DNA from 3 places in the Streptomyces sp. NBC_00887 genome. Region 2 is predicted to be linked to each of the others. Evidence: predicted binding sites of a transcription regulator. Region 2 holds the regulator's gene; each other region holds the start of a gene.
The links. The regulator HrcA, encoded in region 2, represses chaperone genes, less so after heat shock. The targets are predictions, from matches to a motif close to TTNGCACTCNGNNNNNCNGAGTGCNAA.
Positions count from the first base shown of each region.

Region 1 (10,042 bases), 2.2 Mb from region 2:
CGCCTCGGCATTGGCGCGGGCGACCTCGGCGGTCAGCGGGTCGCGGTCCACGGCCAGGACCGAGATCCCCGCCCGTGCGAGGGCGATCGCGTCCCCGCCGATCCCGCAGCACAGGTCGGCCACGCTCCGCACGCCGCCGAGGCCGGCGAACCGTGCGGCGCGGTAGGTGGCGACCGAGGTCCGGGTCGCCTGTTCCACTCCGTTCGGGGTGAAGAACATCCGGTACGCGTCCTCGGCACCGAACTTCGCCGCAGCCCGCTGCCGCAGCCGCGCCTGGCCCAGCGCGGCCGACACCAGGCCGGCCGGGTGGGAGCGGCGCAGCCGGGTGGCCGTGGCCAGCTCCCGGGCGGGGTCGTAGTCGCGCAGTTCGTCCAGGAGCGCCGTGCCCTCGGGGCTGCGCAGAGCGGCGAAGGCCACGAGCGGATCTGCGGGACCGGCGGACTCTGCGGGACCGGCGGGGCCTGCGGGATCGGCGGGATCGTCGGGGGAGTGGGCGGCGTTCACGAGTCCATTGTGAGCCAGCCGGGGGACGCGGCGGTTCCGGTGGAGGTGTCGCGGGAGGAGGCCGGTGACCGGCTGGCAGGATGCGGCGCCATGCAGCTAGTACGACAAAACGAAAAGCAGACTACAAAGCACCATAGAACGGTCTGTGCCGTTCTGATCGCCCTGCTGGCCGCAGCCGTCGCCTCCGGGTGTGCGGCGGAGTCCGGCGGCGGGGGCGCGCGGGGGAAACCGGCCGCGGGGCAGCCGGGCGCGGGCGCCCAGGCGGGGCCGGCCCCCGCGGTCGACACCTATGCCGAGCGGCTGAAGCGGGAGCGGGCCGCCCGCGCGGCCGCCGCGAAGAAGTGGGGGCTGGCCAAGGTCCCCCTGGCCGCCCCGGCGCCGCCCGCCGTGAAGCCACGCATCACCACCCGAAAGGGTTTCGAGGTCGAGGGCGGGGAAGGACTGCCGCCGGTCTTCACCACCGTTCCGACCAAGGAGCGGATCGTCTTCCTGACGATGGACGACGGTGCGGAGAAGGACCCCGAACTGCTGCGCATGATGACGGAGCTGAAGATCCCGTACAGCGCCTTCCTCAGCGACTACCTGGCGAGCGACAACTACGGCTACTTCAAGGAGATGCAGGCCCGCGGCGTCACCCTCAGCAACCACACGCTGAACCACCGCTATCTGCCGGGGCTCTCGAAGGCCGATCAGCGGCGGGAGATCTGCGGCGAACAGGACAAGATCGAGAAGTACTTCGGGAAGCGGCCCACCCTCTTCCGGCCGCCGTACGGCAACTACAACCGCGACACCCTGCGCATCGCGAAGTCCTGCGGAGTCGAGGCCGTGCCCCTGTGGAACGCGGAGGCCTTCCCCGACCACATGGAATGGCGGGAGTGGGACCGGGACCTGCACCCCGGCGACATCATCCTCACCCACTTCCGCGGGCGCGCGGACTGGAAGGGATCCATGGCGGACATGGTCCGCCAGGTCATGAAGACGATCACTGACAAGGGGTACGCCGTGGCCAGGCTGGAGGACTACGTCTGAGAGGTTCCGGTCCCGCGCGTGCCCCTGGAGCGGTGCGTGGGCGTCGCCGCCGCTCTCCGCGTAAGCCGTCCTGGAGGTGCGGAACGCCGCGGCACGCCCCCGCGTTGTCCGTACGGCGACGGTGCGGAATCCCGTTCGGCACCGGGCCCCGTGCGGCCCGGAGGTCCGGTCACCCCGCCACGCGCGGGTGGTGAATTGGCACTCCGCTTGACCGAGTGCTAATCGCGGTCATAGTCTCAGGTCTGGCACTCCCCACTGGAGAGTGCCAGCACCACTGCGCGACAGGGCAGGTCCGGCACCCGCGACGACGGATCGACCTGGTCGCCACCCACAGACTGTTAAACCCCGTGAGATCTCCGAAGGGGGAGACCGGATCGTGTCGACCACCAGCTCCAAGGTTGCGATCAAGCCGCTCGAGGACCGCATTGTGGTCCAGCCGCTCGACGCCGAGCAGACCACGGCTTCTGGCCTGGTCATTCCGGACACCGCCAAGGAGAAGCCCCAGGAGGGCGTCGTCCTGGCCGTGGGCCCGGGCCGCTTCGAGAACGGCGAGCGCCTTCCGCTCGACGTCAAGACCGGCGATGTCGTTCTGTACAGCAAGTACGGCGGCACCGAGGTGAAGTACAACGGCGAGGAGTACCTCGTCCTCTCGGCTCGCGACGTGCTCGCGATCATCGAGAAGTAATTCACCCACGTTTGCTTGTGTTCTGCGCCCCTGGCCCCCTGCGAAATACCTAGCCGGGCGGCGAGGGGCGCAGTTCGTTCGAGAGGGAAGTACAGCCCATGGCGAAGATTCTGAAGTTCGACGAGGACGCCCGTCGCGCCCTTGAGCGCGGCGTCAACAAGCTTGCCGACACGGTCAAGGTGACGATCGGCCCCAAGGGCCGCAACGTCGTCATCGACAAGAAGTTCGGCGCTCCCACCATCACCAACGACGGTGTCACCATCGCACGCGAGGTCGAGCTCGACGACCCGTACGAGAACCTCGGTGCCCAGCTGGTGAAGGAGGTGGCGACCAAGACCAACGACGTGGCCGGTGACGGCACCACCACCGCCACCGTGCTGGCCCAGGCACTCGTCCGCGAGGGTCTGCGCAACGTCGCCGCGGGCGCGTCCCCGGCAGCCCTGAAGAAGGGCATCGACGCCGCGGTCAAGGCCGTGTCCGAGGAGCTCCTCGCGACCGCCCGTCCGATCGACGACAAGTCCGACATCGCCGCCGTCGCCGCGCTCTCCGCGCAGGACGCACAGGTCGGCGAGCTCATCGCGGACGCGATGGACAAGGTCGGCAAGGACGGTGTCATCACCGTCGAGGAGTCCAACACCTTCGGTCTGGACCTCGAGTTCACCGAGGGCATGGCCTTCGACAAGGGCTACCTGTCCCCGTACATGGTGACCGACCAGGAGCGTATGGAGGCCGTCCTCGACGACCCGTACATCCTGATCCACCAGGGCAAGATCGGCTCCATCCAGGACCTGCTCCCGCTGCTGGAGAAGGTCATCCAGTCGGGTGGTTCCAAGCCGCTGCTGATCATCGCCGAGGACGTCGAGGGCGAGGCGCTCTCCACCCTCGTCGTCAACAAGATCCGTGGCACCTTCAACGCCGTCGCGGTGAAGGCCCCGGGCTTCGGTGACCGCCGCAAGGCCATGCTCGGCGACATCGCCACCCTCACGGGTGCGACCGTCATCGCCGAGGAGGTCGGCCTCAAGCTCGACCAGGCCGGTCTGGACGTGCTGGGTACCGCCCGCCGCGTCACCGTCTCCAAGGACGACACGACCATCGTCGACGGCGGCGGCGAGTCCGCCGACGTCAAGGGCCGCGTCAACCAGATCAAGGCCGAGATCGAGTCCACGGACTCCGACTGGGACCGCGAGAAGCTCCAGGAGCGCCTCGCGAAGCTGGCCGGCGGCGTGTGCGTGATCCGTGTCGGTGCTGCCACCGAGGTGGAGCTCAAGGAGAAGAAGCACCGTCTGGAGGACGCCATCTCCGCGACCCGCGCCGCGGTCGAGGAGGGCATCGTCTCCGGTGGTGGCTCCGCTCTGGTCCACGCCGTCAAGGTCCTCGAGGGCAACCTCGGCAAGACCGGCGACGAGGCCACGGGTGTCGCGGTCGTGCGCCGCGCCGCCGTCGAGCCGCTGCGCTGGATCGCGGAGAACGCGGGCCTCGAGGGCTACGTCATCACCGCGAAGGTCGCCGAGCTCGACAAGGGCCAGGGCTTCAACGCCGCGACCGGCGAGTACGGCGACCTGGTGAAGGCCGGCGTCATCGACCCGGTCAAGGTCACCCGCTCCGCCCTGGAGAACGCCGCGTCCATCGCGTCGCTGCTGCTCACGACCGAGACCCTGGTCGTCGAGAAGCCGGCCGAGGACGAGTCCGACGCCGGTCACGGGCACGGACACTCCCACTAGTACGACCCGGTACACCACCGAGGCCCGGTACCCCCGTCGCGGGGGCACCGGGCCTCGGTCTTTTCGCGCTCGCCCGGCCGGGGGCACCGCCCGGCCCGCCCGCTACTCGGATCCGTACTTGGGGCCGTACGTGCGACCCGCGCGGGACGTCACCCCGCCCAGCAGACCCCGCGGTGCCACCTTCACCAGGCCCATCAGCGCCTTGTACCGTGGGTCGGGAATCGACACCGACTTGCCCCGGGCCAGATCGGCCAGGGCCGTCGAGACCAGCTTGTCCGCGTCGAGCCACATCCAGTCCGGGATGTTGCCCGTCCCCATGCCGGCCCGCTCGTGGAACTCCGTCCGTACGAAGCCGGGACACAGGGCCATCAGGCGTACCCCCGACCCCGCGAGGTCCTTGGCCGCGCCCTGGGTGAACTGCACGACCCATGCCTTCGACGCCCCGTACGTACCCCGGGGCAGGAAGGCGGCCACGGAGGCCACGTTGACCACCCCGCCGCGTCCGCGCTCCTGCATCCCGGCTGCCGCTGCCGAGGTCAGCCGCAGCACGGCCTCGCAGTGCACCTTCAGCATGGTCAGCTCGGCCGCCATGGGAACGTCCAGATAGCGGCCCTTGTTGCCGAACCCGGCGTTGTTGACCAGCAGGTCCACGGAGTTCTGGCGGTCCCCCAGGCGCGCCTCGACCGCCTCGATCCCCGAGTCGGTGGACAGGTCGGCCCTCAGGACCTCCGCCTCGATGCCGTGCCGGTCGTGCAGCTCCGTGGCCTGGACCCGCAGCCGTTCGGTGTCACGCGCCACCAGCACCAGATTGTGCCCGTCACCCGCGAGCCGCCGTGCGAAGGCGGCCCCGATCCCCGCCGTCGCGCCCGTAATCAGTGCAGTCGTCATACGCGGCACGTTAGTGCCCGGTGACCACGGGCCGTTCATCCGCCCGGGGGATGGTCACGACCCGTGCTTCGCCACGTACTCCCGCGCCTGGCGCAGCGCCTCCGGGTGCAGTGCGTCCCCGGCGGCCAACAGCTGCGGCAGCAGCCCCCGTTCGGTCGTGACCGCCCGGAACTCCAGTGCTGCGGTGACCTCGTGGTCCGGGCGGTGCACGATCGCGACGGGGTCCCCGGCACGTATCGTCCCCGGTTCGATCACGCGCAGATACGCGCCGGTGGCCGCCGCGCGCGTGAACCGGGCGATCCAGCCCTTCTCGCCCAAGTGACCCGCGAACGTACGGCACGGAATGCGGCCCGAGGTCACCTCCAGGAGGAGCTCGCCGCCGACCCGCCAGCGCTCCCCGATCCTGGCGGTGCTCACCGGCAGGCCGAGGGTCGTCAGGTTCTCGCCGAACGTGCCGTTGGGCAGGGTGCGGCCCAGCTCCTTCTCCCAGGTGTCCAGCTCCTCGCGGGCGAAGGCGTACACCGCCTGGTCGGAGCCGCCGTGGAACCGCAGGTCGCAGACACTGTCACCGGCCAGACCACTGCCGCCCGTGCCCCTGGGGCCCGGGTCGCAGACCCGTACGGGGCCGCCGGTCGGGCGCTTGTCGATTCCCGTGAGCCCGTCGGGGCCCTGGGTGTGCTCGGACGCCTCGGGGCGTCCCAGATTCACAGTCAGCAGCTTCATGCGAACACGCTAACCACTCGACCCTCAAAGATGTTCATGATAAATCGGCTGATCCCTCAAGACTCGCTTATGGTTGAGGGGTGATCGAAGCCCGTCATCTCCGTGTCCTGCGCGCCGTGGCCACCACCGGTTCGTTCTCCGCCGCCGCGCGCGACCTGGGCTGCACCCAGCCCGCCGTCAGCCAGCAGATGAAGGCCCTGGAGTCCTCGGCGGGTACCCCGCTGCTGATCCGCACCGGGCGCGAGATGAGGCTCACCCAGGCCGGTGAGGCCTTGGTGCGCCACGCGTCCGGCATCCTCGCGGGCCTGACCGCGGCGGAGGAGGAGGTGGCCGCGATCGCAGGCCTGCGGGCCGGCCGGGTACGGCTCGTCTCGTTCCCGAGCGGGAGCTCCACCCTCGTGCCGGGCGCCCTGGCGGCCCTGCGTGCCGCGCACCCCGGCACCCGCGTCTCGCTCGTCGAGGCCGAGCCGCCGAGGTCGGTGGAGATGCTCCGCGACGGGGACTGCGACATCGCTCTGGCGTTCCGCTACGGGGCGCCCGGCGGCGAGTGGGACGACCTGGTGGTGCGCCCGCTGCTCGCGGACCGGCTGATCGGCCTGGTGCCCGAGGGTCACCGGCTGGCGGGGGCGGACTCCGTGGGCATCGGCGAGCTGGCCGACGAGCCGTGGATCGCGGGCTGCCCGCGCTGCCGGCGTCAGCTGGTGGAGGTCTGCGAGGCGTCCGGATTCACCCCCCGGATCGATTTCGCGACGGACGACTACCCGGCGGTGATCGGCCTGGTCGGGGCGGGGCTCGGCGTTGCCGTCCTGCCGGAGCTGGCGATCGAGTCGGTACGCCCCAAGGGGGCCCGCACCGTCACGGTGGAGCCCGCCGTGGAGCGGGAGATCGTCGCGCTGACCCTGCCTGACCTGGCCCGGGTCCCGGCGGTGGCGGCCACCCTGGATCAGCTGTCCCTGGCGGCCGCGCGCTGAGCGGGCCGACGCCCGCCGCACCCGGTGCGCCGCGTCCGGGCGGAGGGTGCGCCAGAGGTGAAGAAACGTTTCTGCGTCGACCGGTACGTCGTGGGTGTCAGGTGTGTCCGGGGCCCTGGGTGGCGGCCGAGTGGGCCGAGATCAGACGGTTGCGGGCGCGGCCCATGAGCTCCTCGCGCTCGTCCTCGGTCAGGCCGCCCCATACGCCGTAGGGCTCCCGTACCGCCAGGGCGTGTGCCGCGCACTCGGCGCGTACCGGGCAGCGCATGCAGACCTCCTTCGCCGAGGTCTCGCGAGCGCTCCGTGCCGCCCCGCGTTCTCCTTCCGGGTGGAAGAACAGAGAGCTGTCGACCCCACGGCAGGCGGCCAGCAACTGCCAGTCCCACAGATCTGCGTTGGGTCCGGGAAGGCGGGAGAAATCTGCCATTGCGTGTCCCCTCGAAACCTTGCTGAGTCGGAAACGGCATCCTCGACCGTCATTGACCGTCGGTGACCGGAGTCCCGACCGTACATCTACGGTGTTAGTAGATGTAAATATGACTGATTGCGAATCTAGCCACAGACAGCAGCAAAAGGGAAGAAAACCCGCTAAATGGGGCATGCTCAAGGGTGAGGGGCCGGTTGACGGGTGAATGATCCCGCGCAGTTCTCCTCCGTGTGCGGCCCCTCACTTAGAGTGCCGATCCGGTTGCTTCGACCCGTAACTCTTTCGAGTGACCATCGTTGAGAAGGCGGAGGCGGTTGACGGACAACGAGCTCGGGCAGATGTCCGAGGGGGTCAACCGCACAGGTGACGACTTGTATCAGCCTGGAGGCTCAAGGTGACGCGCATCAGCTGCGGAGGACGGTCATGACATCCGTCCTCGTCTGCGACGACTCCCCGCTTGCCCGAGAAGCGCTCCGCCGCGCGGTTGCGACCGTGCCCGGCGTCGAGCGCGTGACGACGGCGGCCAACGGCGAGGAAGTCCTCCGCCGCTGGGGAGCCGACCGTTCGGATTTGATTCTGATGGACGTACGCATGCCCGGTCTGGGGGGTGTGGAGACGGTCCGGCGGCTGCTCTCGGCGGACCCCGGGGCCAGGATCATCATGCTGACCGTCGCCGAGGACCTGGACGGGGTGGCTCTCGCGGTCGCCGCCGGGGCCCGCGGCTATCTGCACAAGGACGCCTCGCGCGCCGAACTGCGGGCGACCGTGACCCAGGCACTCGCCGATCCGACGTGGCGGCTCGCCCCGCGCCGGCTGCGGTCCGCCGAGATGGGTGCGGCACCCACGCTCACCGCGCGCGAGATCCAGGTGCTCGAAGGCATGAGCCACGGCCGCTCCAACGCGGAGATCGGGCGTGAGCTGTTCCTCTCGGAGGACACCGTGAAGACCCACGCCAGGCGGCTGTTCAAGAAGCTCGGCGCCTCGGACCGTGCCCACGCCGTGGCGCTCGGCTTCCGCTGGGGTCTGGTCCGCTGATGCCGCGGTGCGGCCGGTAGCCGTGACGATCCCGTCCGCCCATCCGCGGACGGGACGACGGTGGCGGCGGACCTGCGGCCGGGCCCTCCCCACCAGCGGTGCGTGACGCTTCCCGGCCGATGACGCATCCTTGAGATGTGGAGTTCCTCGGGAACGATTCGGTCGAGCGGAAGGGGAGGGCGCAGGACATGACATCCGGCGCACCCGCTCATAACGCTTCGGTGCACAACTCAGGACGCGATGCCGCGGATCGGACGGCGTCAGGGCACCATGGTCCGATGCGTGACGACGAGACGACGGCGATCGGTGCTCTGGTGCACCGTGCCGTCGACGGCGACGCACAGGCCACTCACGATCTGCTGGCTCATGTCCACCCCCTTGCCCTGCGGTACTGCAGGTCCCGGCTGAACCGGCTTCCCGGTGATGCTCGCCACTTCGTGGAGGACCTGGCGCAGGAGGTGTGTGTCGCGGTGCTGATGGCGCTGCCGCGGTACAAGGACACCGGCAGACCCTTCGAGGCCTTCGTTTTCGCCATCGCGGGCCACAAGGTCGCCGACCTCCAGCGTGCCGCGATGCGGCACCCCGGATCGACGGCCGTGCCCTCCGACGAGATGCCGGAGCGGCCCGACGATTCGCTCGGCCCGGAGGAGCGTGCGCTGCTCAGCAGCGATGCCGCATGGGCCAAGAAGCTTCTCGCCAACCTCCCGGAGAACCAGCGCGAGCTGCTGGTTCTGCGGGTCGCGGTCGGACTGACCGCGGAGGAGACCGGACAGATGCTCGGGATGTCCCCGGGTGCGGTGCGGGTCGCCCAGCACCGCGCGCTGAGCAGGCTGAGGGCTCTCGCGGGGCAGTAGTCGGGGCGGGGCGGGGCGGCACGTGCCGTTCTGTACGAAGCCACGAAACCGCCAGGTGATCTTGATCGTGGAATGAGACACCCCGCGAGCCCGTTAGCATGGACATCCGCACCGATCAAGGCCATTTGGGGAAGGTGTCATGACTGCAAACGTCGACGGAGTGCCCGAGAAATTCGCGACGCTCGGGCTGACATACGACGACGTGCTGCTGCTGCCCGGCGCGTCCGACATGGCGCCCGATCAGATCGATACCTCCTCGCACATCTCGAAGAACGTGCGGGTGAACATCCCGCTGCTCTCCGCGGCGATGGACAAGGTCACCGAGGCGCGCATGGCGATCGCCATGGCCCGGCAGGGCGGCGCGGGTGTTCTGCACCGCAATCTCTCCATCGCCGACCAAGCCAACCAGGTCGACCTGGTCAAGCGCTCCGAGTCCGGCATGGTCACCGACCCGATCACGGTGCACCCTGACGCGACGCTGCGCGAAGCGGACCAGCTCTGCGCCAAGTTCCGCATCAGCGGTGTCCCGGTCACCGACGCGTCGGGCAAGCTGCTCGGCATCGTCACCAACCGCGACATGGCCTTCGAGTCCGACCGCGGGCGCCAGGTGCGCGAGGTCATGACGCCGATGCCGCTGGTCACGGGCAAGGTGGGCATCTCCGGCGTGGACGCCATGGAGCTGCTCCGCCGCCACAAGATCGAGAAGCTTCCGCTGGTCGACGACGCCGGGATCCTCAAGGGCCTCATCACCGTCAAGGACTTCGTCAAGGCCGAGAAGTACCCGAACGCCGCGAAGGACAAGGAGGGCCGGCTGCTCGTCGGCGCCGCCGTCGGTGTCGCGGGCGACGCCTTCGAGCGGGCGCAGGCGCTCGCCGAGGCCGGTGTCGACTTCATCGTCGTGGACACCGCGCACGGTCACTCCCGGCTCGTCGGCGACATGGTCGCCAAGATCAAGTCGAACGCGTCCGGGGTCGACGTCATCGGCGGCAACATCGCCACCCGCGACGGCGCCCAGGCGCTGATCGACGCGGGAGTCGACGGCATCAAGGTCGGCGTCGGACCCGGCTCCATCTGCACCACGCGTGTGGTCGCCGGCATCGGCGTCCCGCAGGTCACCGCGATCTACGAGGCCTCGCTCGCCGCCAAGGCGGCCGGCGTCCCGGTCATCGGCGACGGCGGCCTGCAGTACTCCGGCGACATCGCCA
Region 1 covers NZ_CP108788.1:5,115,330-5,125,371, reverse strand. The annotation lists gene OG844_RS23200 (THUMP-like domain-containing protein) at 1-504, opposite strand, end outside; gene OG844_RS23195 (polysaccharide deacetylase family protein) at 595-1,533, shown strand; gene groES (co-chaperone GroES) at 1,910-2,218, shown strand; gene groL (chaperonin GroEL) at 2,317-3,939, shown strand; gene OG844_RS23180 (SDR family NAD(P)-dependent oxidoreductase) at 4,042-4,827, opposite strand; gene OG844_RS23175 (MOSC domain-containing protein) at 4,882-5,550, opposite strand; gene OG844_RS23170 (LysR family transcriptional regulator) at 5,631-6,521, shown strand; gene OG844_RS23165 (WhiB family transcriptional regulator) at 6,619-6,948, opposite strand; gene OG844_RS23160 (response regulator transcription factor) at 7,372-7,983, shown strand; gene OG844_RS23155 (sigma-70 family RNA polymerase sigma factor) at 8,262-8,837, shown strand; gene guaB (IMP dehydrogenase) at 8,977-10,042, shown strand, end outside.
Region 1: groES (co-chaperone GroES) is a predicted target of HrcA. The motif match lies at 1,729-1,755, and genes of this name have one in related genera.

Region 2 (10,042 bases):
CCACCCCGTTGCGTGCGGCGAGCGCGAAGGCCAGTTCCGGTTCGAGGGTCCCTTCGATGTGGAGGTGGAGTTCGGCTTTGGGGAGGTGCACAGTGTTCTCGCTACTGGTGGCGGGTGGGTAGGGGGACCCTGATCAGGTCCTGGGCGATGGTCAGTTCGCCTTCGAAGCCGGCTGCCCTGGCCTGGTGCTCGAAGGCCTCGGAGTCGTTGTAGCGCTGCGAGAAGTGGGTCAGCACGAGGTGCCGTACGTCTGCGTCCTTCGCCGCCCGGCCGGCCTGCCCGGCGGTGAGGTGGCCGTGGTCGGCGGCGAGGCGGCTGTCCTCGTCGAGGAAGGTCGACTCGATGACCAGCATGTCGCAGCCCTCGGCGAGGGCGTACACACCGTCGCAGAGCCGCGTGTCCATGATGAACGCGAACCGCTGGCCGCGCCGGCGCTCGGAGACCTCGTCGAGCGGGATGCCGCGCAGGACGCCGTCGCGCTGGATCCGTCCGACGTCCGGCCCGCCGATGTCGTGCTCGGCGAGCTTCTCGGGCAGCATGCGCCTACGGTCGGGTTCGGTCAGGCGGTAGCCGTAGGACTCGACCGGGTGCGAGAGCCGGTGGCTGTCCAGCGTGTACGCGTCCGTGGTGGCGAGGACGCCGTCGGCGGCGACCGGCACCTCGGTGAGCTCGACGGACTCGCGGTAGGCGGTCGCGTACCGCAGGCGGTCGAAGAAGTGCTGTCCGCTCGCCGGGAAGTGGGCGGTGACGGGGTGCGGGACCTGGTCCAGGTTGATCCGCTGGATCACCCCGGCCAGGCCCAGCGAGTGGTCGCCGTGGAAGTGCGTGACGCAGATCCGGTTGATGTCGTGCGCGGCGACGCCCGCCCGCAGCATCTGGCGCTGCGTGCCCTCCCCCGGGTCGAAGAGGATGCCCTCGCCGTCCCAGCGCAGCAGGTAGCCGTTGTGGTTGCGGTGGCGCGTCGGGACCTGGCTTGCGGTGCCGAGGACCACCAGCTCTCGTACGGACACGGTGTGCGGCTCCTAGGGCCTCTCGTTCGGATCATGCGACGAAAGACCCTAGCCGGGGGGCCACTGCATCCCGCGTCCGCCCAGGACGTGGGCGTGCGCGTGGAAGACGGTCTGTCCCGCACCGGCACCCGTGTTGAGGACGATGCGGTAGCCGGTCTCGGTGATCTTCTCGTCGGCGGCGACCAGCCCGGCCTCGCGCAGCACGTCGGCGGCGATCTCCGGCTCGGCCGCGACGAGGGCGGCGGCGTCCGGGTAGTGCGCCTTCGGAATGACGAGAACGTGCGTGGGGGCCTGAGGGTTTATGTCGCGGAAGGCGACGGTCGTGTCGCTCTCGCGGACGATGGTCGCCGGGATGTCCCCCGTAACGATCTTGCAGAACAGGCAGTCGGTCTGCGGCTCTCCCGCCATGGCCCGGCCTCCTCGGTCGCTGGTGATCGTGATCGGTACACCGGCATGCTATCCGTCCGGACCAGCCGGGCGGCCGGACCTCAGCTCCAGCGCCCGGTGCGTCCCATCAGCAGGGCTGCAGCGGCCGTCCCGGCGGTCGAGGTCCGCAGCACACTGGGACCGAGCCGGTACGGTGGCGCGCCGGCGGCGGCGAACGCGGCGAGCTCCTCGGGGGAGACCCCGCCCTCCGGTCCCACGACGAGCACGATCGAGCCGCCGGCGGGGAGTTGCGCGGTGGCGAGCGGCTCGCTGCCGCTGTCCCGGTCCTCGTGCAGGACTCCCGCGAAGTCCGCGGCGGCCAGCAGCGCGGCGACCTGCTTGGTCGTCATGGCCTCGGCCACCTCGGGGAACAGCACCCGGCGGGACTGCTTCCCCGCCTCCCGAGCCGTGTTGCGCCACTTGGCCAGGGACTTGAGGCCGCGTTCGCCCTTCCACTGCGTGATGCAGCGCGAGGCCTGCCACGGCACGATCGCGTCGACTCCCGTCTCCGTCATCGTCTCGACGGCGACCTCACCGCGGTCGCCCTTGGGAAGTGCCTGGACGACCGTGATGCGGGGCGTGGGTGCGGGTTCCTCGTTCACCGTGGCGAGGTCCGTGACGACGAGCCGGTCCTTGCCCTCGGCCGCACGCACGACGCCTTCCGCCCAGCGGCCGCGCCCGTCGGTCAGGACGACGTCCTCACCGGCGTGCAGGCGCTTCACGGACACGGCGTGCCGTCCCTCGGATCCTTCCAGGACGAACTCCGGCCCGCTGGGCATGCGTTCGACAACGAAGACCGGTGCCGTCACTGTGCACTCCTCCCGCTCACTGCCGCCCATGCGGCGTCCGTTTCGGTGGCGAGCAGTTCCACGAGTTCCCCGGCGGGCAGCTCGCGTGCCATCCGGTGGCCCTGGCCCGCCCACAGCGCCATGCCCTGGGCGTCGCCGGCCTTGGCCGCCGCCTTGCGCAGCCCACTGGTCAGGTGGTGCACCTGCGGGTAGGCGGCGGGGGCGTACGGGCCGTGCTCACGGACGAAACGGTTGGCCAGCCCGCGCGCGGGGCGGCCGGAGAACGCCCGGGTGAGAGCCGTAGTGACGAACAGCGGGTTGGTCAGGGCCTGCTTGTGCAGCAGGTGCGCCCCGGACTCGGGGCAGGCCAGGAACGCCGTGCCGAGCTGTGCCGCGTCGGCGCCCGCGGCGAGCACGGCCGCGATCTGGGAGCCGCGCATCAGCCCGCCGGCCGCGACGATCGGCAGCTGTACGGTCTCGCGGACCTGGGCGACGAGGGAGAGCAGCCCGGTGCCGGTGAGGCCCGCCTGTGCGTCGTCGTGGTGCGTGGACTGGTGGCCGCCCGCCTCGACGCCCTGTACGCAGACGGCGTCGGCGCCCGCCCACTGCGCGTTCCGCGCCTCCTGCGGGGAGGTGACCGTCACGACGGTGAACGTGCCGGCGCCGGCGAACGCGTCGAGGGTGTCGCGGGCGGGGCAGCCGAACGTGAAGGAGACCACGGGTACCGGATCCTCCAGCAGTATCGCGACCTTGGCCTCGTAGCCGTCGTCGCCGCTGGAGTCCGGGTCGCCGAGCGGAGTCTCGTACCAGGCGGCCTCACCCGCGAGCTGGTGGCGGTACACCTCGACGGCGCTGGGGTCGGCGAGCGCCTGCTGCGGCATGAAGAGGTTGACGCCGAACGGCTGTCCGGTCAGCCCTCGCAGCTGTTTGACCTCGTTGTACATCCCGTCCGCCGTCTTGTAGCCGGCGGCGAGGAATCCGAGCCCCCCGGCCTCGGCGACGGCCCCGACGAGCTGCGGGCAGGAGACGCCGCCCGCCATCGGGGCCTGCACGATCGGATACCGGCAGAGATCGGTCAGCGCCAAGGACATGACGGCATCGTGCCACGTCCCGTGCGGCGTGCCGAATCAGCCATTTCCCGCCGGGCGTACGGCCCGCCGCCGAACGCCGCACCGCCCGTCGGAGAACCGGCGGGCGGTGCGGGTGAAGCTCGGAATCCGGCTCAGCGGCCGTTGAAGGCGTCCTTCAGCCGGGAGAACAGCCCCTGCTGCCCCGGCTGGAACTGACCGGTGGGCCGCTCCTCGCCGCGCAGCTTCGACAGCTCCCGCAGGAGGCGCTCCTGCTCGGGGTCCATCTTCGTCGGGGTCATGACCTCGACGTGCACGATCAGGTCGCCGCGCCCGCCACCGCGCAGATGCGTGATGCCACGCCCGTGCAGCGGAACCGACTGGCCGGACTGGGTGCCCGGCCTGATGTCGATCTCCTCCAGGCCGTCCAGCGTCTCCAGCGGCACCTGGGTGCCGAGCGCCGCGGCCGTCATCGGGATGGTGACCGTGCAGTGCAGGTCGTCGCCGCGCCGCTGGAACACCGCGTGCGACAGCTCGTGGATCTCGACGTACAGATCGCCGGCCGGACCTCCGCCGGGGCCGACCTCTCCCTCGCCCGCGAGCTGGATCCGGGTGCCGTTGTCGACACCTGCCGGGATCTTCACGGTGAGGGTGCGCCGCGAGCGGATGCGGCCGTCACCGGCGCACTCGGGACACGGCGTCGGCACGACCGTGCCGAAGCCCTGGCACTGGGGGCAGGGTCGCGAGGTCATGACCTGGCCGAGGAAGGACCGGGTGACCTGGGAGACCTCGCCACGGCCGCGGCACATGTCACAGGTCTGGGCGGAGGTGCCGGGTGCGGCGCCCTCACCACTGCAGGTCGTACAGACGACCGCCGTGTCGACCTGAATGTCCTTGGTCGTGCCGAAGGCCGCCTCGGAGAGGTCGATCTCCAGCCGGATCATCGCGTCCTGGCCGCGCCGGGTGCGCGAACGGGGTCCGCGCTGCGACGCCGTGCCGAAGAACGCGTCCATGATGTCGGAGAAGTTGCCGAAGCCACCCTGTCCGAATCCGCCCGCGCCACCGCCTCCGGAGGCGGACAGCGGGTCGCCGCCGAGGTCGTAGACCTGCTTCTTCTGCGGGTCCGACAGCACCTCGTAAGCGGCGTTGATCTCCTTGAACCGCTCCTGGGTCTTCGGATCCGGGTTGACATCCGGGTGCAGCTCGCGGGCGAGCCTGCGGAATGCCTTCTTGATCTCGTCCTGAGATGCGTCGCGGCGCACGCCGAGTACGGCGTAGTAGTCCGTGGCCACTTACGACTCCGCCAGGATCTGTCCGACGTAACGTGCCACTGCGCGTACCGCTCCCATCGTTCCGGGGTAGTCCATGCGGGTCGGTCCGACCACGCCGAGTTTGGCGACTGCCTCGTCGCCCGAACCGTAGCCGACCGCGACGACGGACGTGGAGTTGAGGCCCTCGTGGGCGTTCTCGTGCCCGATACGTACGGTCATGCCTGAGTCCTTGGCCTCACCGAGCAGCTTCAGCAGCACGACCTGTTCCTCCAATGCCTCCAGCACCGGCCGGATCATCACGGGGAAGTCGTGCCCGAAGCGGGTGAGGTTGGAGGTGCCGCCGATCATCAGCCGCTCCTCCGTCTCTTCGACCAGAGTCTCGAGAAGTACGGAGAGCACCGTCGAAACGGTCCCCCTGTCCTCGTTCTCGAAGGACTCCGGCAGATCCTGCACCAGTTGCGGGACGTCCGCGAAGCGGCGTCCGACGACCCGGCTGTTGAGCCGGGCCCGCAGATCGGCGAGAGAGGTCTCACCGAATGGAGCAGGACAGTCGATCATACGCTGTTCGACCCGGCCGGTGTCCGTGATCAGTACGAGCATCAACCGGGCGGGGGCGAGCGACAGCAGTTCGACGTGCCGCACCGTCGAGCGGGTCAGCGAGGGGTACTGCACGACGGCGACCTGTCGGGTCAGCTGCGCGAGCAGCCGCACCGTACGGCCCACGACGTCGTCGAGGTCGACCGCCCCGGCGAGGAAGTTCTGAATGGCCCGGCGCTCCGGCGACGACAGGGGCTTGACGCCCGCGAGCTTGTCGACGAAGAGCCGGTATCCCTTGTCCGTCGGGATACGCCCCGCACTCGTGTGCGGCTGGGCGATGAAGCCCTCGTCCTCCAGCACCGCCATGTCGTTGCGGACGGTTGCCGGGGAGACCCCGAGCTTGTGCCGCTCCGTGAGCGCCTTGGAGCCGACGGGCTCCTCGGTGCCGACATAGTCCTGGACGATGGCGCGCAGCACTTCGAGTCTGCGTTCGCTGAGCATCGCGCACACCTCCAGCTGTGGTTCTCCGGTGCCTGCCTGGCACTCTGTGCATTCGAGTGCCAGCAATCCCCCCGGTCAGTGTACGGGGGCGGAGTGGGCGGAGGGCAAGGGCGACCGGCCACGCCGTCGCGGGACTGCGCAGGTCGTTGCCGATAGCGTCGCCGCATGGACGCCTCTTGGGAAGAGTACGGCTGGGAGCGGTTGGGCAACGTCGCGGGGCGCCGGCGCCTTCCCGTCTGGGACGCGACGGCCGCACTGGTGGCCGGGACCGGGGGCGCGCTGCTCTACGACACCGGCTCGACGCTCCGGGAGGGCGCCGAACTGCGGACCCGGGCCGAGGGGCTGCTCGGCCGGAGGGTGACGCATATCGCACTGAGCCACCCGCACTTCGACCATGTGCTCGGCACCGCTGCCTTCGCCGGGGCGGAGGTCTACGGGGCGGTCGGCACGAGGGAAATGCTGGGGCGCTGCGCGGAGGAGCTCCGCGCGGACGCGGTGCGCCACGGAATGCACGAGCACGACGCCACCGTGGCGACGGACGTCCTGGTGGCCCCCCGGCACGAGGTGAGCGGTGAGTGGACGCTCGACCTGGGCGGTGGCCTCCAGGTGCTGCTGGCCAACGTGGGGCCCGGCCACAGCGGTCACGACCTCGCGGTGCTGGTGCCGGGCTCTCCCGTGGTGGTGCTCTGCGGCGACCTGGTCGAGGAGTCCGGCGAACCGCAGGCGGGTCCGGACGCGGTCCCGGCCCGCTGGCCCGCCGCGCTGGACCGGCTGCTCGCCCTGGGCGGCGAGGAGGCGCTGTACGTACCGGGGCACGGGGCCGTCGTGGACGCCGCGTTCGTACGGGCGCAGCGCGATCGGCTGGCTGCTCGGTTCGGCGTGTCCTGAGGGGCCGGCGATCTATCGTCGTGCCATGCGCAGCTACCAGCCGGACCTGACCCCGCCGTGGAAGCGGTCCGCTCCCGTCCCCGAGGTGCCCGCCGAGCCCGATCTGGTCGTGGAGGAGGTTGCCACCGGTTTCTGCGGTGCGGTGATCCGGTGCGAGAGGACGGCCCAGGGGCCGACGGTCACTCTGGAGGACCGCTTCGGCAAGCACCGGGTGTTCCCGATGGGGCCACGCGGCTTCCTGCTGGAGGGCCGGGTGGTCACCCTCGTACGACCGGCGGCCGCGGGGCCGGCCGGGCAGGCCCGTACGGCTTCCGGCTCGGTCGCGGTCCCCGGGGCGCGGGCGCGGGTGGCGCGGGTCGGCCGGATCTATGTGGAGGGCCGGCACGACGCCGAGCTGGTCGAGCGGGTCTGGGGGGACGACCTGCGCATCGAGGGCGTGGTCGTGGAGTACCTGGAGGGCATCGACGACCTCCCGGCGATCGTGCGCGAGTTCGGTCCGGGCCCCGGTGCGCGGCTCGGCGTCCTGGTCGACCATCTGGTGCCGGGCTCGAAGGAGTCCCGTATCGCCGCGGAGGTCACCGACGGGGACGTGCTGATCGTGGGGCACCCGTACATCGACGTCTGGGAGGCGGTGAAGCCGTCGTCCGTGGGGATCCCGGGGTGGCCGGTCGTGCCGCGGGGCCAGGACTGGAAGACGGGCGTCTGCCGTTCGCTGGGGTGGCCGGAGAACACGGGCGCGGCCTGGCAGCACATTCTTTCCAAGGTGCGCTCCTACAAGGACCTGGAACCACAGCTCCTGGGCCGCGTCGAGGAATTGATCGACTTCGTCACCCTTCCTGCCTGATGTCCCGGGACCGTTGAAGAGGATCCGGTACCGATCCCCATGAATGCCTGCGCCACACACGCACCATCGGTTATTGAGAGGTGAGGGGCCCGACGGTCCGGAGCTGCCGGCCGGGCCCAGCAGGCAAAACGGGGAAGGCCGGGGGCGGATGGCGCGCGAGGTGTGGCGGGACAGTGCGGAGAACGAGGCGGCCTCCGCTGTCTTCCACCTGATGCAGCAGCTGATCGACCAGTACCGGGTCAACCGCCCGGTGATGCCCCTCGTGGTCGCGCAGGCAGAGGACGCCGGCGCCGGACCCGACATCGACAGCAGGGTCGAGCAGATCGTCCGGCAGGTCCACCGGGCGAACCAGCTGCGGCGCGTCCCCGTGAGGCTGCTGGACAACCACGGCGCCACCCCGTACGAATCGGCGCTGTCCATGGTGCGCGCACTGACCGAGCGGCCCTGGGAGACCCGGGGCACCTCGCAGTACAAGCCCTTCGCCTTTCCCCGCTCACGTCTCCTCGACGCCATCGAGCAGGCCACCGCGACGGTCCTCGAACGGCAGCCCGACCGTGTTCCCGCCCGCGACGACCGCGACGAACGGATCCTGGAGCAGCTGGGCAGCCTGCGCTGGCGGGCGAGCCGGTCGGGGCGGAACAACTGGTGGGACTCGCTGCGCGCGTCGATCCGGCCGGAGACCTTCCTCGGCGCCGTCTTCATCGCCGTACTGAGTGTGCTGCTCGGCGAGATCGGCTGGCTGCTGACCGCCCTGGTCGCCGCCGCCGCCCTGCTCGGCCTCGCGGTCGTGCGGCTGGTGACCACGGCGGCGCCGCCGCTGCTGTGGCTGCGCCGGGCCAGCCGGTGGCTGGCGACCACCTCCTCGCTCGCCGCGTCCAGCACCGCGTATCCGTCCGACGGCTGGTCGTGGTTCTCGCCGAGCCGTTCGTGGCGGGTGATCCGGGCCAGGGCGGCCGCCGTCGCCGAGCGGGTGGCAGACGCGGGGGCGGGCGTCGAGCACGCGCGCCAGTTCCATCTGGAGCTGCGGGTCCAGGCGCTGCTGGAGGACCTGCTGGACAACTACCGGCCCCACGCCCCGGACTGGCGGCGCGGCAAGCGCACCGTCCCGCCCGTCGTGTTCCTGCCGACGGCCACCCATGACAACGGCGGCGTCCTGCTGATCAACGCGATCAACAACGTCCGCTCCCGGCGCAGCGAGGTGGACCCTCTGCTGCTCCTGGCCTCCCTGCCGGCCGCGCAGATCATGCGGCACACCCCGCCGCTGCCCCCGGAGCCCGCCGCGAACAGCGGCGCCGCCAGGTCGGGGGCCCGTGCGCGGTACGAGAGCTGGGTGGACGACCTGAGCGTGGGCCAGGCCCCCGCGGAGGCCGTGAGGCTGGCCTGGGTGCTGCGGCTGCCCCTGTCCACCGGCCAGCTGACCCACGAGCACGCCCACGCCCAGCTCGTCACCGAGCGCGTGCGCCGGACCTGGGCGTGGTGGGTGATGTCGCGGACATCCGTCGCCCTCGTCCTGGTCGGCGCGCTGCTGGGGGCCTTCCTGTGGAGCGAGCACTGGAAGGAGACGTACTGCTACGGCCCTCTCGTCGGCCGCAACACGGACACGGTCAGACTGCCGGGTCCCGAGGGCACCAAGGAGTGCGTCGGGGTGGCGACGGCTCCCGAGGTGCTGTTCGCCGACGGCAACGGCCTGGAGCTGAGCGGTGTGGGCGAGGGCGTCACCTTCGAGCGGATCGAGCGGGCGATACGGGACCAGAACGCCGACATAAAGCCCGGCGAACCGCATGTCACCATCGTCTACGCGGGCCCTCTCACCGGCACCGACAGGAACAAGGAGGACACCCGCAAAGGGCTGGAGGAGCTGACCGGTGTCTTTCTCCACCAGCGGTTCGTCAACGAGACGGCGGACCGTTCCGTCAAGCTCCGGGTCCTGACGGCCAACGGCGGCCAGGACATGCTGCGGCAGACGACGGCCGCACGGAAGATCGTCGAGGTCGCCCGGCGGGACCGCTCCGTCGTCGGAGTGGTCGGCCTGGGCCGCAACACCACCGAGAGCGCGGCGGCCACCGGGTTGCTGCAGCGCGCCGGTCTGCCCGTGGTGAACACCACCAACTCCGACAGTGATCTGGCCCGCGAGTACCCGAACTACTTCGGCCTCGCCGCGACCGACGAGGAGCAGGCGGACGCGCTCGGCCTGCTCGCCGGCCAGCTGGCGGCCGGGCTGCGGGATCCGCGGGCGGTCGTCCTGTCCCGAAGGGTGGGCAACGAGGACAAGGACCGGTACACGACCGAGCAGCGCAGGGTGGGCAAGGAGATGCTGGAGGCGTCCGGCTTCACGCTCCCGCCGGACAGCGACGACGACGGCACCCAGTACTCCCTCTCCAAGGACGGCGGCTCGGCGAACCTCGACGGCCCCCTGCAACGCATCTGCGGCGGGGAGCGGGTCCCGGACGCCCTGTACTTCGCCGGCCGGGTCGAGGACGTCAACACCCTGATGTCCGGACTCGGGCAGACCAGCGGCTGCTCGGAGAAGGCCATCACGGTCTTCACCGGGGACGATCTGACCAAGGCGCGCTTCGACGACGCGACGAAGCTCGCGGAGAGGGTCACGCTCTACTACGGCTCGCCGGCGCCCATGAGCCGGGGCGGTGGCCGGACGTTCTACGAAGACTCCCGCAGGTCCCTGGAATCGCTGCTCCCCGAAGGGAAGCGG
Region 2 covers NZ_CP108788.1:7,342,379-7,352,420, reverse strand. The annotation lists gene OG844_RS33470 (adenosine deaminase) at 1-91, opposite strand, end outside; gene OG844_RS33465 (ribonuclease Z) at 102-1,010, opposite strand; gene OG844_RS33460 (histidine triad nucleotide-binding protein) at 1,059-1,418, opposite strand; gene OG844_RS33455 (16S rRNA (uracil(1498)-N(3))-methyltransferase) at 1,499-2,245, opposite strand; gene OG844_RS33450 (nitronate monooxygenase) at 2,242-3,315, opposite strand; gene dnaJ (molecular chaperone DnaJ) at 3,447-4,583, opposite strand; gene hrcA (heat-inducible transcriptional repressor HrcA) at 4,584-5,600, opposite strand; gene OG844_RS33435 (MBL fold metallo-hydrolase) at 5,766-6,488, shown strand; gene OG844_RS33430 (DUF3097 domain-containing protein) at 6,514-7,332, shown strand; gene OG844_RS33425 (hypothetical protein) at 7,481-10,042, shown strand, end outside.

Region 3 (10,042 bases), 1.9 Mb from region 2:
CCGGGCACCTGCGAGAACTGTGCTGTCTGCGCGTCCGGCCATCAGGCGGATACCTCCGTGGAGAGAAGATCCCAGGCGAGCAGCCCTGCGCCCAGGCATCCGGCGGTGTCCCCGAGGGCCGCCGGGACGATGTGAGGCAGCTTCTGGAACGTGACGCGTTCCTCGACAGCCGCACGCAGTGGTGTGAACAAGGTTTCCCCCGCCTCGGCCAGACCGCCACCGATGATGAGCGTGCGGGGGTCCAGCAGGGTCAGCGCGGTGACCAGTCCGGCGGCGAGTGCGTCGACGGCGTTCTGCCATACGCGCTGTGCGGCGGGGTCGCCCGACTCCACCGCTTTCGCGCAGTCCGCGGCGTCGGCGTCCGGGTCCCCGGACGCGGCGGCCCAGGCCCGGGTCACCGCGGAGGCGGAGGCCAGGGTCTCCAGACAGCCGCGCTGGCCGCAGTTGCAGTCCGGGCCGTCCGGCCGGACCACGATGTGGCCGATCTCGCCCGCGTAGCCATGGGCGCCCGCCTCGATGCTGCCCGCGATGCCGATGGCCCCGGCGATGCCGGTGCCCAGCGGCACGAACAGGAAGCGGTCCGCACCCTTGCCCGCGCCGATCCGGCCTTCGGCGAGGCCGCCGGTCCTGACGTCGTGGCCGAGCGCGACGGGCAGGCCGCCGAGCCGTTCGCCGAGCAGTTTCCGCAGGGGCATGTCCCGCCAGCCCAGGTTGGCGGAGTAGACCGCGATCCCGCGCTCGGCGTCGACGATCCCGGGCACGGCGACCCCGACGGCGACAGCCGGCGTGCCGAACCGCTCCTCGCCGTGCGCGCGCAGTTCCGCCGCGAACCCGAGAATGGTCTCGACCACTGCCTCGGTCCCGCGCTCGCGGCCGGTGGCCCGGCGCGCCTCGTGGAGCAGGGTGCCGTCGGCCCCGACCAGTGCGGCCTTCATTCCTGTGCCGCCCACATCGAGGGCGATGACGTGTCTCACGGAAGACAGTTTCGCCCGGCGACCCCTAAAAGGTCTAGTCCACTATCGCGGTTTGTTGACCATCCATACAAAATGACCCCTGTGTGCGCCCGCCCGTCCCCCCTCCGACCGGGCGCGAGGGGTCGGATAGATTGCCGAATCGATACTCCGATGGTGTAGACCTCCGCAGTGGACGTGAGGCAGGATCGCGGCTCATCGCCGGATCGGTCATCGGTGCGAACCCAGAGGGATGGACAGGTCTGTGCAGCGGCGCTTGGTGGGTCTGACCGCGGCGGTGGCCGCATTCGGCATGACGGCAACGTTGTCCGGCTGTGGCACGGAGAGCGGTTCGGGGGAGGTCACCCTGAAGTTCGTCGCGGCCGACTACGGCACAGGTGCGGAGAACAGCTCCGAGAAGTACTGGGACGACGTCGCCCGGAAGTTCGAGAGGGCCAACCCCGGCATCAAGGTCGACGTCAACGTCCTCTCCTGGAAGGACGTCGACCGCGAGGTCGCCGCCATGGTGAAGGCCGGCGACGCCCCCGACATCGCGCAGATCGGCGCGTACGCCGACTACGCCAGTGCGGGCAAGCTGTACGACGCCGACGAGATGCTCGCCATCAGCACCTCGGCCAACTTCCTCCCCTCGCTCAGCGACGCGGGCAAGGTCGACGGGGAGCTGTACGGCCTGCCGTTCGTGGCCAGCACCCGGCTGCTCTTCTACAACAAGGAACTGTTCGCGAAGGCGGGCATCGATGCCCCGCAGACCTGGGACGACATCCAGGCCGATGCCGCCGCGCTCAAGCAGCGTGACGTGACCTACCCCTTCGCCCTGCCGCTCGGCCCCGAGGAGTCCCAGGCCGAGACCATGATGTGGATGCTCAGCGGCGGCGGCGGCTACACGGACGACGTCGGGTCGTACAGCATCGACTCCCCTCAGAACATCGCCACCTTCAAGTGGCTGAAGAACAACCTCGTCGGCAAGGGCCTCACCGGCCCCGTCGCCCCCGGCAAGCTCGACCGGGCGACGGCCTTCGACGCCTTCACGGAGGGCCAGGTCGGGATGCTCAACGGCCACCCGACGCTGATGCAGGAGGCCGAGAAGAAGGGCGTCGACGTCGGCATGGTCCCGCTGCCCGGGATCCAGGGACCCTCCAAGGGCTCGATGGGCGTCGCCGACTGGATGATGGGCTTCAAGGAGAACGGCCACCGCGAAGAGATAGGCAAGTTCCTCGACTTCGCGTACACGGACGAGAACGTGCTGGCCTTCGCCGACCAGTACGACCTGCTGCCCGTGACCGGCAGTGCCTCCGAGGTGATGGAGGCGGACGAGAAGTACAAGGCGCTGTACGACTTCCTCGAGGCGCTGCCGAACTCCCAGCTGTACCCGTTCGGCAAGACGTCCTGGGCGACGGCCAGCGAGGCGATCAAGGAGAAGATCGGCTCGGCCGTGGAGCCGAACGGCAACCCGGAGGGCATCCTCGGGCAGATCTCGGAGGAGGCGCGTCGGGCGGAGGCCGCGGAGTAGGTTGGTTGACATGACCGCAGCCGACGACCCGCTCCCCGACGAGGGGCGTGCGGTGCTGGCCCTGGAGCGGCGCTCCTGGGCCGGACCCGGTGCGAAGGAACGGGCGATCCGGGAGCAGCTCGGCATCTCGCCGGTCCGCTACTACCAGCTCCTCAACGCCCTGATCGACGACCGCCGGGCGCTCGCCGAGGACCCGGTGACGGTGAACCGGCTGCGGAGGGTGCGGGACGCGAGACGCGGACGGCGCTGAGCCCCCGGCCCCGCCGGACGGTGTTCTCGCCGCTCGACCGGGTTGATCGTGGCCCCACCACGGGCGCCCCGTCACCGATACGCTCGGAGCATGGGCAGCAACCCGGACCAACCTGTGCCGACCCCGTCCACCCAGGCCGGCCGTGAAGGCCTCGCCGCGCTCCTCGCGCGCCCCGACCGCGCCGTGATCGCGCTCGATTTCGACGGCACCCTCGCCGACATCGTGCCCGACCCGGAGCAGTCGCGGGCCCATCCCGGGGCCGTACCCGCCCTCGCCGCGCTCGCGCCGCAGGTCGCCTCCGTCGCCGTGATCACCGGCCGCCCCGCGGGCGTCGCGGTCCGGTACGGCGGCTTCGCCGGGGTACCCGGCCTCGATCACCTCGTCGTCCTCGGGCACTACGGCGCGGAACGCTGGGACGCCGTCACCGGCACCGTGCACGCCCCCGCTCCGCACCCCGGCGTCGCCGCCGTCCGCGCCGAACTCCCCGGCGTCCTGCACGAGGTCGGTGCCTGGCACGGCACCTGGATCGAGGAGAAGGGGCAGGCCGTCGCCGTACACACGAGGCGGGCCGACGACCCGCAGGCGGCGTTCGAATCCCTGCGCGAACCCCTCGGGCACCTGGCCGCCCGGCACGGGCTGATCGTCGAACCGGGCCGCCTCGTCCTGGAGCTGCGTCCGCCGGGCATGGACAAGGGAGTGGCACTCGCGGAGTACGTACGGGAGGCCGACGCCGAGTCCGTCCTGTACGCCGGGGACGACCTGGGCGACCTCGCCGCGTACGCAGCCGTCGAGAAGCTCCGCGCCGAGGGGCCGGACGGCACCCCGGGCCTCCTGGTCTGCAGCGGCACCGAGGTTCCCGAACTCGCCGAGCGTGCCGACCTGCTGCTGCCGGGCCCGGCGGCCGTGGTGGGCCTGTTGGAGACCCTGGCGCGGCACCTGGGAAAGCCGAAAGGCGTCCAGGGGTAGGTCCTGGGGACCCCCCAGGACCTAACCCCGGAGCGCGTCCAGCTGGTCCAGGAACCACTGCTGCGGCGGCAGTGCGGTCGCCGCGGCGGCCAGCCGCTTCGTGCGCGCGCTCCGCTCGTCGGCCTCCATCGTCAGCGCCTCGTGCAGCGCCGCAGCCGTGGCCGACACGTCGTACGGGTTGACCACGACGGCGTCCTCGCCGAGCTCCTCGTACGCCCCCGCCTCCCGCGACAGCACCAGCGCGCAGCCGTTGTCGGAGACGACCGGGACCTCCTTCGCGACGAGGTTCATGCCGTCGCGGATCGGGTTCACCAGGGCCACGTCCGCCAGCCGGTACGCCGCGAGCGAGCGGGCGAAGTCGTCGTCGACGTGGAGGATGACCGGGGTCCAGCCCTCCGTGGCGTACTCCGCGTTGATCCTGTCGGCGACGCGCTGCACCTCGGCGGTGTAGTCGCGGTACACCGCGAGGTCCTGCCGGGAGGGGTAGGCGAACGCCACGTGCACCACCCGCTCGCGCCATTCGGGGCGCTCCTCCAGCAGGGCGCGGTAGGCGTGCAGCCCGCGGACGATGTTCTTGGAGAGCTCGGTGCGGTCCACCCGCACGATCGTCCGCCTGCCCGGGCCCACCTGCTCCCGAAGCGTCTCCATCCGCTCGTCCACGTCCGCCTCGTGGGAGCGGCGGCGCAGGAAGTCCGCGTCGGCGCCCAGCCCGTGCACCCCGATCCGGGTGCGGCCGGTGCCGCCCAGGACCTCCGTGCAGCAGCTGATGAACGCGTCCGCCCAGCGGCGGGTCAGGAACGCGGCCCGGTCGGCACCCAGGATGCCGCGCAGCAGCTGCTCGCCGATGTCGTCGGGCAGCAGCCGGAAGTAGTCGACGGGGGCCCACGGGGTGTGCGAGAAGTGGCCGATCCGCAGATCGGGGCGCAGCTCGCGGAGCATGCCGGGCACCAGCGACAGGTGGTAGTCCTGGACCAGGACCGCCGCGCCCACGCCCGCCTCCTCGGCGAGGGCCTCGGCGAAGGCGCGGTTGTACGCCTCGAACGACGCCCACTGCCGCCGGAACTCCGCGTCGAACACCGGCTCCAGCGGTGTCTGGTAGATCATGTGGTGGACGAACCAGAGCACCGAGTTGGCGATGCCGTTGTACGCGTCGTCGTGGACTCCGGCGTCGATGTCGAGCATGCGGACGCCGGGCTCCGACAGGCCTCGCCGGACCGCCTCGCGGTCGCCGTCGCCCAGGGCCGCGCACACCCACAGCTTGTCCTCGACGGCGCTCAGACCGGAGACGACGCCGCCCCCGCCGCGCTTCGAGTCGAGCGTGCCGTCCTCGCGCAGCGCGTAGGACACGGGGCCGCGGTTGGACGCGACGAGGACCTGGGCAGAGTGCTCGGAGACCATGTACCCGAACCTAGCCCGTTCGGGAAGCCGCCAAACGCGAAGCCCACCGCGAAACGTCACGCCGCGTGGCGGGACGCGTACTCCGTGATCTCCCGCATCGGCGGCCGCTCCTCGGTGTCCACCGCATGGGTGCGCGGTACGAAGCCGCTCTCGCCCCGCTCGAACTGGGTGAGTACGGGGCGCACCAGATGACCCCGGGAGAGCCGCAGCTGGGCGGTGCGGTAGATCGCCGCCGCCATGCGGCCGAGCGCCTGGCCGTCCTGGTGGCGGTGCTTGCGCACGCCGACGTCCACCTGCGCCAGCGCGTCCAGGCCCACCGTGTGCAGGGCGTCGACGAGCAGGCCCAGCTCCACTCCGTAACCGACGGGGAAGGGGAGCCGTTCGAGCAGGGAGCGGCGTACGGCGTACTCGCCGCCCAGCGGCTGGACGAAGCCGGCCAGTTGCGGCCAGTGCAGGTTGAGCAGCGGGCGTGCCACCAGTTCGGTGACCCGGCCGCCCTGGCCTGCGGCTTCTCCCAGTGGGCGGTCGTACATGGCCTTGACGAACTGGACCTCGGGGTCCGTCAGCAGGGGACCGACGATCCCGGAGACGAAGTCCGCGGAGAAGTCCTTGAGGTCGGCGTCGATGAAGCAGACGATCTCACCGCTGGTCACCAGCAGTGACCGCCACAGCACCTCGCCCTTGCCGGGTACGGCCGGTATCCGGGGGAGTATCGCGTCCCGGTGCACCACCCTGGCACCCGCCCGGCGGGCCACTTCGGCGGTGGCGTCGGTGGAACCGGAGTCGATCACCACCAGTTCGTCGACGAGCCGGACCTTCTCCATCAGCTCGCGCCGGATCTCCTCGACGATCGCTCCGACCGTCGCCTCCTCGTTCAGGGCGGGCAGGACGACGCTCACCCGGGCGCGGCGCGGATCCCTCGCGCGCGCGGCCGTGAGGCGGTCGAGCGGGCGGTCGTCGGCCGACCAGGAACGCCTGGTCAGCCAGCGTTCCACCTCTTCCAGCACGGTCGATACTCCCTGTATGTGATCCATCTCGCGGTTCGGACGACTATCTCAATCGTCCAGGGCTTCGGTTACAGTCTTGAACAACGCGGATGGCCCTCGCATGTCGGGGTCGGTCCGCGAATAAATGCCCGGATCGATGGTCCGGTGCCATAGCGCTCATCCAGAGGGACTGAGGGAACGGCCCGTTGAAGTCCCGGCAACCCCCCTGCCGACCGCGAGGTCACGGTGGGGAAGGTGCCAATTCCGTCTTGTGGCGAAATACGCCGCAAGGAAGATGAGGAGAAAGGGCTCCGCCATCATGTCTGTTCAGACAGTTGCAGCGAACACCGATTCTTCTGCCGTGGACCTTGGTTCCGCCGCAGCACTTTCCTGCCGCGAATGCGGCGAGCGTTTCGAGCTCGGTCCCATTTTCGCCTGTGCGTCCTGTTTCGGGCCGCTCGAAGTGGCGTACGACCTGCCGAGCGGCTCCCCGGAAGAGCTCAAGAAGCGCATTGCCGAAGGCCCCGACAACATCTGGCGCTATGCGCCGCTGCTGCCCGTTCCGGCCGATGTCGCGAGCAAGCCCAACATCAACCCCGGCTTCACGAAGCTGGTCAAGGCCGACAACCTCGCCCGTGAGCTGGGCGTCACCGGCGGTCTGTACGTCAAGGACGACTCCGGCAACCCGACGCACTCCTTCAAGGACCGTGTCGTCGCGATCGCCGTCGAGGCCGCCCGCGCCTTCGGATTCACCACTCTGTCCTGCTCCTCCACCGGCAACCTCGCCGGTGCGGTGGGCGCCGCGGCGGCCCGTGCCGGCTTCCGCTCGTGCGTGTTCATCCCGCACGACCTGGAGCAGGGCAAGGTCGTCATGGCCGCGGTGTACGGCGGCGAACTGGTCGGCATCGAGGGCAACTACGACGACGTCAACCGCTTCTGCTCGGAGCTCATCGGCGACCCGCTCGGTGAGGGCTGGGGCTTCGTCAACGTCAACCTCCGCCCGTACTACGGCGAGGGCTCCAAGACCCTGGCGTACGAGATCTGCGAGCAGCTCGGCTGGCAGCTGCCCGACCAGATCGTCATCCCGATCGCGTCCGGGTCGCAGCTCACGAAGATCGACAAGGGCCTGCAGGAGCTGATCAAGCTCGGCCTGGTCGAGGACAGGCCGTACAAGATCTTCGGCGCCCAGGCCGAGGGCTGCTCCCCGGTCTCCACCGCCTTCAAGGCCGGACACGACGTCGTACGGCCGCAGAAGCCGAACACGATCGCCAAGTCCCTCGCGATCGGCAACCCGGCGGACGGCCCGTACGTCCTGGACATCGCCCGGCGCACCGGCGGTGCCGTCGAGGACGTCGACGACGAGCAGGTCGTCGACGCGATCAAGCTGCTGGCCCGCACCGAGGGCATCTTCGCGGAGACCGCGGGCGGTGTGACGGTCGGTGTGACGAAGAAGCTGATCGACGCCGGTCTGCTGGACCCGACGCTGACCACCGTCATCCTGAACACCGGTGACGGCCTGAAGACGCTGGACGCCGTCGCCCCGACGACCGGCCTGTCGGCCACGATCCGGCCGAGCCTGGACGCGTTCCGCGACGCGGGCCTCGCCGCCAGCTGACCACCCGAGACCGAAGGAAGGCACCCCATGAGCGTCAAGGTCCGCATCCCCACCATCCTCCGCACCTACACGGGCGGTCAGGCCGAGGTCCCGGCCGAGGGCACGATCCTCTCCGAGGTCATCGAGTCCCTGGAGAAGAACCACCCGGGCATCGCCGCCCGCGTCCTGGACGACCAGGGCAAGCTGCGCCGCTTCGTGAACGTGTACGTCAACGACGACGACGTGCGCTTCGAGGGCGGCCTGCAGACGGCGACCCCGGACGGCGCCGGTATCTCGATCATCCCGGCCGTCGCCGGAGGCTGACCCGTCGAGCACCGTGCCGGGGGCCGACCCGCCGAGCACGGTTGCCGGAGGCCGAGCCTCCTGTACGACTTCACAGCGTGAACACCGTTGCCCCCTCCGCAAGAGAAGCGGAGGGGGCAATTCTGCATGGTTGAGCGCGGTACAGTTGGGGAAGCCCCCTCCGCTGCCTGTGCCGCCCGCATATGAGAATGCGCCCGGTCGCGATGAGAAGCAGCCAAAGTACGTGAACCCCTTGCGCCATAAGTGGCCTTTGTCAGGCCCGACTTGCCCTGGAATCTCATGAGTTCGACCTATCCGGGCGTTCACCTGTGCCCAGAATTCTCGTCCGATTGCCCTGTTGCAGAGGGCAGTTGGGCAGATACATTCGGCCGCGGTCGACGCGTTCCGGCGCACGCCACCCTCTCCTGTCGGAGGGTGAGTTCTGACCCAGGGCCCGCGAAGTGCGGTCCTGTGCAAGGGCCAGTAATAGGGGAGTTAGGCATGGCTCAGGGCACCGTCAAGTGGTTCAACGCGGAGAAGGGGTACGGCTTCATCGCGGTCGACGGTGGTGCGGATGTTTTCGTCCACTACAGCGCGATCCAGATGGACGGGTACCGCACCCTCGAAGAGGGTCAGCGAGTTGAATTCGAAATCTCGCAGGGCCAGAAGGGGCCGCAGGCGGACATGGTCAAGCTCGCCGTCGGCTGAGCTCGGCGCGGTCGGCCAACGACACTACTCACACACGCAGGGCCCGTACCCGGAAGAGGGTACGGGCCCTGCGTGCGTACCGCGCGCCCCCCGGCGGTTGTCCACATCTGGAGGGGGACGCTTGCACTCGCAGGGGTCGAGTGCTAATCATTGGCGTTAGCACTCTCCAGGTGAGAGTGACAGAAACTTGGACCGGGCCGGTGAGGCCCGCAGGCTCACGGGGCAAGGAACCGCTGAGCACGCTGGCCGTCCGTCGCGGGCGCCTCTCGGTCCGGAGAAATCCACCCCTGTCCGGGAGGACCACTTCACATGGCCAAGATCATCGCGTTCGACGAGGAGGCACGGCGCGGTCTCGAGCGCGGGATGAACCAGCTCGCCGACGCCGTCAAGGTCACCCTCGGCCCCAAGGGCCGAAACGTCGTCCTCGAGAAGAAGTGGGGCGCGCCCACGATCACCAACGATGGTGTTTCCATCGCCAAGGAGATCGAGCTCGAGGACCCGTACGAGAAGATCGGTGCGGAGCTGGTCAAGGAGGTCGCCAAGAAGACGGACGACGTCGCCGGCGACGGTACGACCACCGCAACCGTTCTCGCCCAGGCGCTCGTCCGCGAGGGCCTGCGCAACGTCGCCGCGGGTGCCAACCCGATGGCTCTCAAGCGTGGCATCGAGAAGGCCGTCGAGGCCGTCTCCGCCGCTCTGCTGGAGCAGGCGAAGGACGTGGAGACCAAGGAGCAGATCGCTTCGACGGCCTCCATCTCCGCTGCCGACACCGAGATCGGCGCCAAGATCGCCGAGGCGATGGACAAGGTCGGCAAGGAAGGCGTCATCACCGTCGAGGAGTCCCAGACCTTCGGTCTGGAGCTCGAGCTCACGGAGGGTATGCGCTTCGACAAGGGCTACATCTCGGCGTACTTCGCGACCGACATGGAGCGTATGGAGACGTCGTTCGACGACCCGTACATCCTGATCGTCAACTCCAAGATCAGCAACGTGAAGGACCTCCTTCCGCTGCTCGAGAAGGTCATGCAGTCGGGTAAGCCGCTGCTGATCATCGCGGAGGACGTCGAGGGCGAGGCCCTGTCGACCCTGGTCGTCAACAAGATCCGTGGCACCTTCAAGTCCGTCGCCGTCAAGGCTCCGGGCTTCGGTGACCGCCGCAAGGCCATGCTCGGCGACATCGCCATCCTCACCGGTGGCACCGTCATCTCCGAGGAGGTCGGTCTCAAGCTCGAGAGCGCCGGCGTCGACCTGCTCGGCAAGGCCCGCAAGGTCGTCATCACCAAGGACGAGACCACGATCGTCGACGGAGCGGGTGACAGCGACCAGGTCCAGGGCCGCGTCAAGCAGATCCGTGCC
Region 3 covers NZ_CP108788.1:5,438,933-5,448,974, reverse strand. The annotation lists gene nagA (N-acetylglucosamine-6-phosphate deacetylase) at 1-42, opposite strand, end outside; gene OG844_RS24865 (ROK family protein) at 42-974, opposite strand; gene OG844_RS24860 (ABC transporter substrate-binding protein) at 1,204-2,481, shown strand; gene OG844_RS24855 (DUF3263 domain-containing protein) at 2,492-2,731, shown strand; gene otsB (trehalose-phosphatase) at 2,822-3,697, shown strand; gene OG844_RS24845 (trehalose-6-phosphate synthase) at 3,719-5,095, opposite strand; gene OG844_RS24840 (glucosyl-3-phosphoglycerate synthase) at 5,152-6,102, opposite strand; SAM riboswitch class I at 6,256-6,383, shown strand; gene thrC (threonine synthase) at 6,401-7,696, shown strand; gene OG844_RS24830 (MoaD/ThiS family protein) at 7,724-7,999, shown strand; gene OG844_RS24825 (cold-shock protein) at 8,480-8,686, shown strand; gene groL (chaperonin GroEL) at 8,996-10,042, shown strand, end outside.
Region 3: groL (chaperonin GroEL) is a predicted target of HrcA. The motif match lies at 8,807-8,833, and genes of this name have one in related genera.